3 regions of the uncultured Tepidimonas sp. genome follow, and region 2 is predicted to be linked to each of the others. Evidence: predicted binding sites of a transcription regulator. Region 2 holds the regulator's gene; each other region holds the start of a gene.

The links. Region 2 encodes FNR, which switches genes on or off when oxygen is low (the NO sensors DNR and NnrR bind a similar motif). Its sites were predicted from a motif close to TTGATNNNNATCAA; they were not measured.
Region 1: Q0716_RS01550 (DUF2189 domain-containing protein) is a predicted target of FNR. The motif match lies at 1,873-1,886, and genes of this name have one in related genera.
Region 3: clpB (ATP-dependent chaperone ClpB) is a predicted target of FNR. The motif match lies at 1,718-1,731, and genes of this name have one in related genera.

What each region holds. Positions count from the first base shown of each region.
Region 1 is NZ_CALIND010000032.1:4,888-8,159, forward strand. It holds gene Q0716_RS01540 (Bug family tripartite tricarboxylate transporter substrate binding protein) at 31-1,020, shown strand; gene Q0716_RS01545 (2OG-Fe dioxygenase family protein) at 1,048-1,788, opposite strand; gene Q0716_RS01550 (DUF2189 domain-containing protein) at 1,912-2,781, shown strand; gene Q0716_RS01555 (MDR family oxidoreductase) at 2,771-3,272, opposite strand, start outside.
Region 2 is NZ_CALIND010000182.1:825-4,096, forward strand. It holds partial or broken gene ccoG (cytochrome c oxidase accessory protein CcoG) at 1-280, shown strand, start outside; gene Q0716_RS09660 (nitrogen fixation protein FixH) at 347-640, shown strand; gene Q0716_RS09665 (hypothetical protein) at 676-999, shown strand; gene fnr (fumarate/nitrate reduction transcriptional regulator Fnr) at 974-1,696, opposite strand; gene hemN (oxygen-independent coproporphyrinogen III oxidase) at 1,907-3,272, shown strand, end outside.
Region 3 is NZ_CALIND010000123.1:15,516-18,787, reverse strand. It holds gene Q0716_RS06490 (EAL domain-containing protein) at 1-904, shown strand, start outside; gene Q0716_RS06485 (MoaD/ThiS family protein) at 957-1,208, shown strand; gene Q0716_RS06480 (molybdenum cofactor biosynthesis protein MoaE) at 1,213-1,695, shown strand; gene clpB (ATP-dependent chaperone ClpB) at 1,798-3,272, shown strand, end outside.

The DNA of each region.
Region 1 (3,272 bases), on a different contig from region 2:
CCATCTCGGGTGTCGCTTGGAGGATCACCGATGACTGCGTCCCGATTCACACGCCGCCACCTGCTGGGCGCCGCCTTGGCCGGCGCCACCGTGGGGCTGGCAGCCCCCGCCGCGCCCGTTTGGGCCGACAGCCGCACGGTCAAACTGCTGGTGGGCTTTCCGCCCGGCGGCGGCACGGACGCCATCGCTCGCCTGCTGGCCGAGCCCCTGCGCGAGGCGCTGGGTGTGCCGGTGGTGGTGGAAAACCGCGCGGGTGCCGGCGGGCAGATCGCCGCCCAGGCCCTCAAGGCCGCGGCCCCCGATGGCAGCACGCTGTTTCTGACGCACGACCACACGATTTCCATCCTGCCGCAGGTGCTGCGCAACCCGGGGTTCGATCCGGCCAAAGATTTCGTCGCAGTGGCAGGCTTTGCCACGTGCGTCAACGCGCTGGCGGTCTCTGGCGCCACGCCCGCGCGCAGCTATCGGGACTTCATCGCCTGGGTGCGCCAGCAGGGTGGGCGCGCCAACGTGGGCATTCCAGCACCGGCGTCGGTGCCGCAGTTCCTGGTGCAGTCGCTGGCGCGGCGCGAGCAGCTCGACCTCGTGGCCGTGCCGTACCGCGGCAGCGCGCCGATGATGGCCGACATGCTGGGCAACCAGATTCCCGCAGGGGTGGGCTCGATCCCTGACTTCATCGAAAACCACAAAGCGGGCAAGCTGCATGTGGTCGCCGTGATGGGCCGCGCGCGCCAAGCGCTGTTGCCCGAGGTGCCCACGCTGGCCGAGCTGGGCATCACCGGCTTCGAAGAAGTGCCCTACTACGGCCTGTTCGCACCCGCCGGCACACCGCGCGCGGCACTGGAGCCGATCAGCGCCGCCCTGGCCAAGGCGCTGGCCCAGCCCACGGTGCGCGATCGGCTGACCGCCATGGGGTTGGCGGTGGGATTCATGAGCGGCGAGCAACTCGCCCAGCGCGAGCGCGCCTACACCGAGGTATGGGCGCGCATCATTCGCGACAGCGGCTTTCAGCCCCAGTGACGGCGTACCGCCGGCGCGCTGCGCGCGTCAATCGCCCAAAAACCCACTTGCCCGGTAGGTCAACACCAGGGTATCGCGCCAGCCCACCTCGCCCTCGGTGACGGGCTGGATGGGCGTGGTCTCATGGATGACGCGCGCATCGTCGAGCAGCAGTACCGACCACGGCTCGGTGAGGGTGAAGCGCTGACCATTGGGGCCGTCGGCCTCGAAGACGCGGCTCTCGCCCCCCTTGATGCGCTCGCGCGCCACCAGAAAGACGGCCACCAGATCGACCCCATCGCGGTGCGCCCCTTCGGGCGTGGGACGACCAATGCCCCCCGTGGTGTCGATGCGAAACGGGTGCGCCTCGACGTACCAGGGCTGCGCCCCGCGCAGTCGCGAGGCGACCTCTCCCGTGCGCTGCAACAGACGCGTCCACGCGGGCTGCGCCGTCAGCACATCGGTCAGCGGCGCAAACCAGCGGTACATCCCCCCGTGCAGGGCGTTGTATTCCACAGGCTGGTAGTGCGCGCGCTCGGGCATTCGCTGTACGCGCTCGCCATCCACCACATAGCAGCCGTGCCGACGGCGCCGATAGCGCCCCCCGTCTTTCAAGTAGCGGTCGGGGGGCAAGTCGTCCCAAGCCGGCTGTAGCGCCGCCAGCGCGGCCGCCTCCAGCCCCAGCCACGCCCGCACGGCCGCCGCATCCAGCACTGCATAGCCTTGGCGGGCCAGCGTGGTATCGAGCGCATCGGCAGCAACGGCGGGGGGCGGGAATTGAACGGTCATGGTGGCGCAAGTGTAGCCGCCCACACCGCCGACATGCGGGTAAACGCTATGGACGCCGCAGCCGCGCTGGCCTATCGTTTCCGGTTGACAAAAATCAACTGTTGGTTTGCTTGGAGGGACCCGATGGCCGTCACGCACCCCGAATCTGACGCGACGCCCGAGACGTCGTCGTCGTCGACCGAGGCCACTGCCCCACGCGAGTCGGTCTTTTCGCTGCCGCTGGCGTCGCTGCGGCCCAGCGACCCGCTGCGCTGGCTGGCGCTCGGGTGGCGCGATTTTCGGCGCTGCCCGCGTATTGGACTTTTCTACGGGGCGTGTTTCGCCCTCATGGGACAGGCGCTGTGGCAGGTGTTTCAGCATGCCCCCGCTTACGTACTGGCGCTCAGCGCCGGGTTTTTGCTGCTGGGGCCGTTTCTGGCGCTGGGGCTCTATGACGCCAGCCGGGCGCTGGAGCAGGGGCGGCAACCATCGCTGCGCGCGTCCCTCGTGGCCTGGCGTCCGACGCTGTCGACCATGGCCATTTTCGCCGGTGTGCTGTTGATCCTGGAAATGCTCTGGGGCCGCGCCTCGCTGGTGGTTTTTGCGGTCACGATGAACAGCATGCCCTCGAACGAAAACATGCTGGCCGCGCTGGTGAGTCTGGACAACCTGGAGTTTCTGATCACCTATGTGATCGTCGGGGCGATCTTTGCCGGTCTGATCTTCGTCAGCAGCGCGATCTCGATCCCCATGATCCTGGATCGGCAGACCGACGCCGTCTCGGCCGCCCTGATGAGCTTTCGGGCCTGCCTGCAAAACCCGGGGGTGATGCTGCTGTGGGGCGCGCTGATCACGCTGCTGTGCGCGCTGGCGATGCTGCCCGCCTTTTTGGGGCTGCTGGTGGTGGGACCCGTGCTGGGTCACGCCACTTGGCACGCCTACCGGCACATCGTACCGCCGCCTGCCACCGTGGCCGAAGGCGCCGGACCGGCGGCGGCCTCCGTCACGCGTTGACGTCGACCCGCAGCCGTCCCCGCACCCGGCCAGCGAGCACGTCGTGCGCGGCGCCGATGGCGTCGGCGAGTCCAATGGTCTGCGTCATGCGCGCCAGCACCGCCCGATCCAACTCCGCCGCCAGCCGCGACCATGCCTCGCGGCGCCGCGCCATCGGCGCCATGACGCTGTCGATGCCGTAGAGCGTGACCCCGCGCAGAATGAAGGGCGCCACCGTCGCCGGAAAGTCCATGCCCTGCGCGAGCCCGCACGCCGCCACCGCACCCCCATAGCGCGTGCTGGCACAGGCGTTGGCCAACGTGTGGCTGCCCACCGCATCGACGACGCCGATCCAGCGCTCCTTCTGCAACGGCTTGCCCGGCGCGGAAAGCTGGGCGCGATCGATGACGTCGGCCGCGCCGAGCGCGTGCAGGTAATCCGCCTCATGGGGCCGACCGGTGGAGGCCACCACCCGGTGCCCGGCACGCGCCAGCAGCGCGATGGCCACGCTA
Region 2 (3,272 bases):
GGTCGAGATGGGCCGGATCGAAAACGTCTACCGCGTGCAGTTCATGAACGCGTCCGAGTCCGAGCGCGAGCTGCAGGTGGCGGTCGAGGGCTTGCCGGGGGTGACGCTCGCGTCGGATCCCGTCGTACATCTGCTGCCCACCGAGGTGCGCTCGGTGCCGGTACGTGTGCAGGTTCCCCCGGGGTTGCAGCCCGGCTCTCACCCCATCGTTATGACTTTCCGCACCGCCGACGGCTCGATCGCCGTGCGCGAGAAAACCACCTTCCTGATACCCCGATGACCCCCCAGGGTATTCGGGTTGATCCGTATCCCAAAGTACTCGCCAAAGGCCTACACTATGTCCACCATGTCTGGTACGCCCTCCGCGTCATCCGCCCCTTCCCGACCCTGGTACCGCGAGCCCATGGTCTGGATGGTCATCGGTGGCCCCTTGGTGGTCGTGATCGCGTCCATCGTGACGGTCACGATCGCCGTGCGCAATCCAGACCCCGTGCTGCCGCGCGAGGCGATGCCGGCGCCGGTCGCGGTCGCGCCGGAGCGCATGACGCCGGAGGAGCGCCTGCAGGCCGAAAAAGCGGTGCTGCCTGCCAACCAGGCGCGTAACCACGTCGTGTCCCCGACGTTGCCTAAAGACGATTGAGGCGGCGCGGGGCAACAACAAAGAGGAGACTGTCGATGCTGGCCCAACGCGTGATGTGGATTGCTTGGCCCGCTTTTTTGATGGCGGCCGTGATCGAAATGGTGGTGTTCGCCTTCGTCGATCCCCACGATCTGCACTGGGCGGGCGAATCGCTCGGTTGGTCGCGGCAGGCGGTCTACACGGTCGCGTTCTTCATTTTTTGGGCGCTGACCATGGCGTCGAGCGCGCTTACCACGCTGTTGTCGCTGTCGCCGTGGGAAATCAACCGCTGCCCGGTGCCGCCAGATCAGCGCCCGGCTGACTGCGCGCGCAACGCGCCGCTCAACTCCCCGCTTAATTCTCCTCGCGGCTCTGGTTGACAATGGCCGCGAGTGCCTCCGGGTCGAGGATGCGAACGTAGCGCTGCTTGACTTCGATGATGCCCTCGTCCTGAAAGCGCGAAAACGTACGACTGACCGTCTCGAGCTTCATTCCCAGGTAGCTGCCGATTTCCTCGCGCGTCATGCGCAACACCATCTCGGTGCGTGAAAAGCCGCGCGAATGCAGGCGCTGCACGAGGTTGAGCAAAAAAGCCGCCAGTCGTTCTTCGGCGCGCATGCTGCCCAGCAGCAGCATCACGCCCTGATCGCGCACGATCTCGCGGCTCATGATGCGGTGTACGTGGTGCTGCAGCGTGCTGAACTCGCGCGAGAGCTGCTCGAGCTTGTCGAATGGCAGCACGCACACCTCGGCGTCTTCGAGCGCCACGGCCGAGCACGAGTGCTTGTCCTGCACGATGCCATCGAGCCCCAGGATTTCGCCCGCCATTTGAAACCCGGTGACCTGATCGCGGCCGTCCGCCGTCGTGATCACGGTCTTGAAAAATCCGGATCGTACCGCGTACAGCGACGTGAAGCCGTCGCCCGCGGCAAACAGGGTCCCGCCCCGCCGCACCCGGCGACGCGTGCTGATCAGGTTGTCGAGCTGCTCCATCTCGTCCGGCTTGAGGCCGACCGGGATGCAGAGCTCGCGCAGGTTGCAGCTGGAGCAGGCGACCTTGATGCTGTGCAGATCCATGAGGCGATGGGGGCCGGTGTGAGGCAGAGGTGGGTGAAACGAGGCGCAGACTCGCCATGAACGATATGCGCCCGATCATAACAACCCGATGCGCGTGCCGCCCCGTGCGGTGGGCCCATGCCCTGCAGGGTTTTGGGGAACGTCGCTCCCGCAGGGGGTTTGACTCACGTCAACCCACGCAAGGCTACGCTGGTGCACAGTTCGTCGCCTATGGAGCTGCCCGCCGTGAAACACGTCATCGACGAAGATCTGCTGCGCCGGTTCGACATTCCGGGCCCGCGCTACACGTCCTACCCGACGGCGGACCGGTTTGTCGAAGCGTTTACCGAGCGTGACTACGTGCAAGCCCTGCAACAGCGGCGAGCGGGGTCGCTGGCGCTGCCGCTGTCGGTGTATGTACACATCCCGTTTTGCGAGTCGCTGTGCTACTACTGCGCATGCAACAAGGTGGTGACCAAGCACCACGAACGCGCGGCGGAGTACCTGCGCTACCTGTCGCGCGAGCTGGAATTGCAGACCGAACACGTCGGGCGCGGGCACCGCGTGACGCAGCTGCACCTTGGGGGGGGCACGCCGACCTTCCTCAGCGACGCGGAGTTGTCCGACCTGATGGCGATGATCCGGCGCCACTTCGAACTCGTCCCTGGGGGCGAGTATTCGATCGAGGTCGACCCCCGCACGGTGACCGCGCAGCGCTTGGCCCATCTGCACCAACTGGGGTTCAACCGCCTGAGTTTTGGCGTGCAGGACTTCGATGGCGCGGTGCAGCGGGCGGTGCACCGGATTCAGCCGGCCGAGCAGGTGTTCGCCCTCGTGGCCGCGGCGCGCGAGATCGGCTTTGAGTCGGTCAACGTCGACCTCATTTACGGACTGCCTCAGCAGACCCCAGAGTCGTTTCGGCGCACGCTCGAGCTCGTCGAGCGCCTGCGGCCGGATCGCATCGCGCTCTACGCTTATGCGCATCTGCCGGCGCGCTTCAAGCCGCAGCGGCGCATCCACGCGGCGGAGTTGCCCAGTCCGGCGGACAAGTTGGCCATGTTGTCGCTGTCGCTCGACCATCTGAGTGCCGTGGGTTATGTGTACGTGGGCATGGACCATTTTGCGTTGCCCAACGATGCGCTGGCGGTGGCCAAGCGGCAGGGGCGGCTGCACCGCAACTTTCAGGGCTACAGCACGCAGCCCGATTGCGACCTGATCGCGCTGGGGGTATCGGCCATTGGCCGCATCGGCGCCACCTACAGCCAAAATGCCAAGACGCTGGAGGAGTACTACGACGCGCTCGACCAAGGGCGGCTGCCCATCGTGCGCGGGCTGGCGCTGACGCGCGAGGATCTGTTGCGCCGCAGTGTGATCATGGCCATCATGTGCCAGGGGTTGGTCGATTTCGAGTCGATCAATCTGGCGCACCTGATCGATTTTCGCCAGCACTTCGCGCGCGAGCTGGAGCAGCTGCGCGCGTTCGAGCGCGATGGGCTGGTACGCATCGGCGATGCCCACATCGAAGTGACGCCCACGGGCTGGTATTTGGTGCGCGCCGTCGCCATGGTGTTCGACCGCTACTTGCAGGTCGATCAAG
Region 3 (3,272 bases), on a different contig from region 2:
GGCACCGCGTGATGGGCTGGACGCCGTGACGCTGTTGCGCCATGCGGACGAGGCGATGTACCGCGCCAAAACAGGGGGACGCGGTCGCGTGGTCGCGTACGAGGCGGGATTCAGCCACGCCACACACGAGGCGCGCGCCATGCGCGAAGCGTTGGCACAGGCGATCGCCGAGCGCACCATCGAGCTGTGGTGGCAGCCCCAGGTGGATTTGCAGGACGGCCGCATCGTGGCTGCCGAGGGTTTGCTGCGCTGGCAGCATCCCCAGTGGGGCTGGGTGTCGCCTTCGACCTTCATTCCCTTGGCAGAGGATGGCGGACTGATGGAGCGCCTGGGTTTGCTGGTGCTGGATCTGGCACTGGAGCACGGGCAGCGCCTGGACGCGGCCGGCTGGACGCTCGGCCGGCTGGCGGTCAACGTCTCACCCCGTCAGCTCCAGGTGGAACGGTTCGTGGACGAGGTGTTGTCGCGCCTGACGCGCAGCGGTTGGCCTGCCCACCGGCTGGAGCTGGAAATCACCGAGAGTGTGCTGCTCGACAGCGAACCGGCGCGGGACCGCCTGCGCGTGCTGGAGGCGCGCGGGGTGCGATTGGCGGTGGACGACTTTGGCACTGGCTATGCCTCGATGGCGTATCTGCGTGCCCTGCCGCTGGACACGATCAAGATCGACGGCAGCTTCGTGCGCGACATCGGGACGTCCGCGCAGGCCGACGCGCTCGTCGAGTCGCTCATCCAGCTCGGGCGTGCGGTCGGTTTGCAGCTCGTGGCGGAGGGGGTCGAGACGGTGGCCCAGCGCGATTTTCTGGCCGAGCGCGGCGTGCGGCGTGCGCAGGGATACCTGTGGGCGCCGGCATGCCCGTTGTCGGCCTGGCTCGCCGTGCCCGCGGGCCAAATGCCCAAGCTATGATCGTGGTCACGAGCACCGCATAGGTACCCTGACCCTCATTCAACGATCGTCCATGAAGATCCAACTGCGCTACTTTGCCGCCATCCGCGAGGCCGTGGGCACTGCCGCCGAGGTGCTGGACACCGACGCATCCCACGTCGGCGCGTTGCGCGACGCGCTGATTGCGCGCGGTGGCGTCTGGGCCGAGGCATTGGGCCGCGGGCGCGCCGTGCGCGTGTCGGTCGATCAGGTCATGGCGGACGAGGGTACGCCGCTGCACGATGGCGCCGAAGTGGCCTTCTTCCCGCCCGTCACTGGAGGATAGGCCCATGGCACTCGCGCACCGTTTTATCGCCATCCAGAGCGAGGACTTCGACCTGGCGCGTGAGGTGACCGCCCTGCGCGCCGGCCAGCCGACCGTGGGCGCGGTGTGCGCCTTCGTGGGCACGGTGCGTGATCGCAACGACGGGGCCTCGGTGGCCACCATGGAGCTGGAGCATTACCCGGGTATGACCGAGCGCGCCATCGACGCCATGATCGATGAGGCGGCACGGCGCTTCGACATACTGGGTGTGCGCGTCATCCACCGCGTGGGGGCGCTGCAGCCGCAGGACCAAATCGTGCTGGTGGCCGTGGCCTCGGCGCATCGCGGCCAGGCATTCCAGGCGTGCGAGTTTTTGATGGACTACCTCAAGACCCAGGCGCCGTTCTGGAAAAAAGAGCACACCCCACAGGGGGCGCGTTGGGTCGATGCGCGCGTCAGCGACGACGCGGCGCTGGCGCGCTGGGGCATTGCCGCGCGCAACGCCTGAGTGCCCGTCACGTGGCGCGTTTTTGATGGCGATCAAGGCCGCGGCCTTGAAAACGCGGCACAACCCCCCACATGGAAGCACAGTCGAATCACGGAGCTTTCCATGTCCATCGAAAAATTCACCCGTTCGTTTCAAGAGGCCTTGTCCGACGCGCAATCGCTCGCGCTGGGCAAGGATCATGCGTACATCGAGCCGGCGCACGTGGCGCTGACCCTGCTGCAGCAAGACACCTCGCGCGGCTTGCTCACGCGTGCCGGGGTCAACATCGGGGCGCTGCGCAAGGCGGCCGAAGACGCCGTCAACCGCCTGCCCCAGGTGCAGGGCCAGGAGCAAGTCCAGGCCAGCCGCGATTTGGTGTCCGTGCTGCAGGCGATGGAAAAAGAGGCCATCAAGCGCGGTGACCAGTTCATCGCCAGCGAGTTGTTCTGGCTGGCGCTGGCCGATGCCAAGACGTCGCTGGCCGATGCCGCGCGGCAGGCGGGCCTGCAGCGCAAGTCCCTAGAGGCGGCGATCGAAGCCGTGCGAGGAGGAGAAAAAGTGACCAATCCCGAAGCCGAAAACCAGCGCGAGGCGCTGAAAAAATACACCCTCGACCTGACCGAACGCGCCCGTCAGGGCAAGCTGGACCCCGTCATCGGGCGCGACGACGAAATTCGCCGCACCATCCAGATCCTGCAGCGGCGCAGCAAGAACAACCCGGTGCTCATCGGTGAGCCCGGTGTGGGCAAAACCGCCATCGTCGAGGGGCTGGCGCAGCGCATCGTCAACGGCGAGGTGCCCGAGACGCTCAAGGACAAGCGCGTGCTGGCGCTGGACATGGCGGGACTGCTGGCCGGCGCCAAATACCGCGGCGAGTTCGAGGAGCGCCTCAAGGCGGTGCTCAAAGAGATCGCGGCCGAGGAAGGGCGCATCATCCTCTTCATCGACGAGATCCACACCATGGTGGGCGCGGGCAAGGCCGAAGGCGCCATGGACGCGGGCAACATGCTCAAGCCGGCGCTGGCGCGCGGCGAGCTGCACTGCATCGGCGCCACCACGCTGGATGAGTACCGCAAGTACATCGAAAAGGACGCGGCGCTCGAGCGGCGCTTCCAGAAGGTGCTGGTCGACGAGCCCAGCGTCGAGGCCACGATCGCCATCCTGCGCGGTCTGCAAGAGAAGTACGAGCTGCACCACGGGGTGGAGATCACCGACCCGGCCATCGTTGCCGCAGCCGAGCTGTCGCACCGCTACATCACGGACCGCTTCCTGCCGGACAAGGCCATCGACCTCATCGACGAGGCCGCGGCCCGCATCAAGATGGAGATCGACTCCAAGCCCGAGGTGATGGACCGGCTGGAGCGCCGCCTGATCCAGCTCAAGATCGAGCGCGAGGCGGTGCGCAAGGAGACCGATGAGGCCTCGCGCAAGCGGCTCGAACTGATCGAGGAAGAAATCGCCAAGCTCGAGCGCGAGTACGCCGACCTGGAAGAAATCTGGAAGGCCGAGAAGGCGCTGGTGCAGGGTTCGGCCCAGATCAAGGAGGAGATCGACCGCATCCGCTTCCAGATCGAGGAGGCCAAGCGCAAGGGCGACTT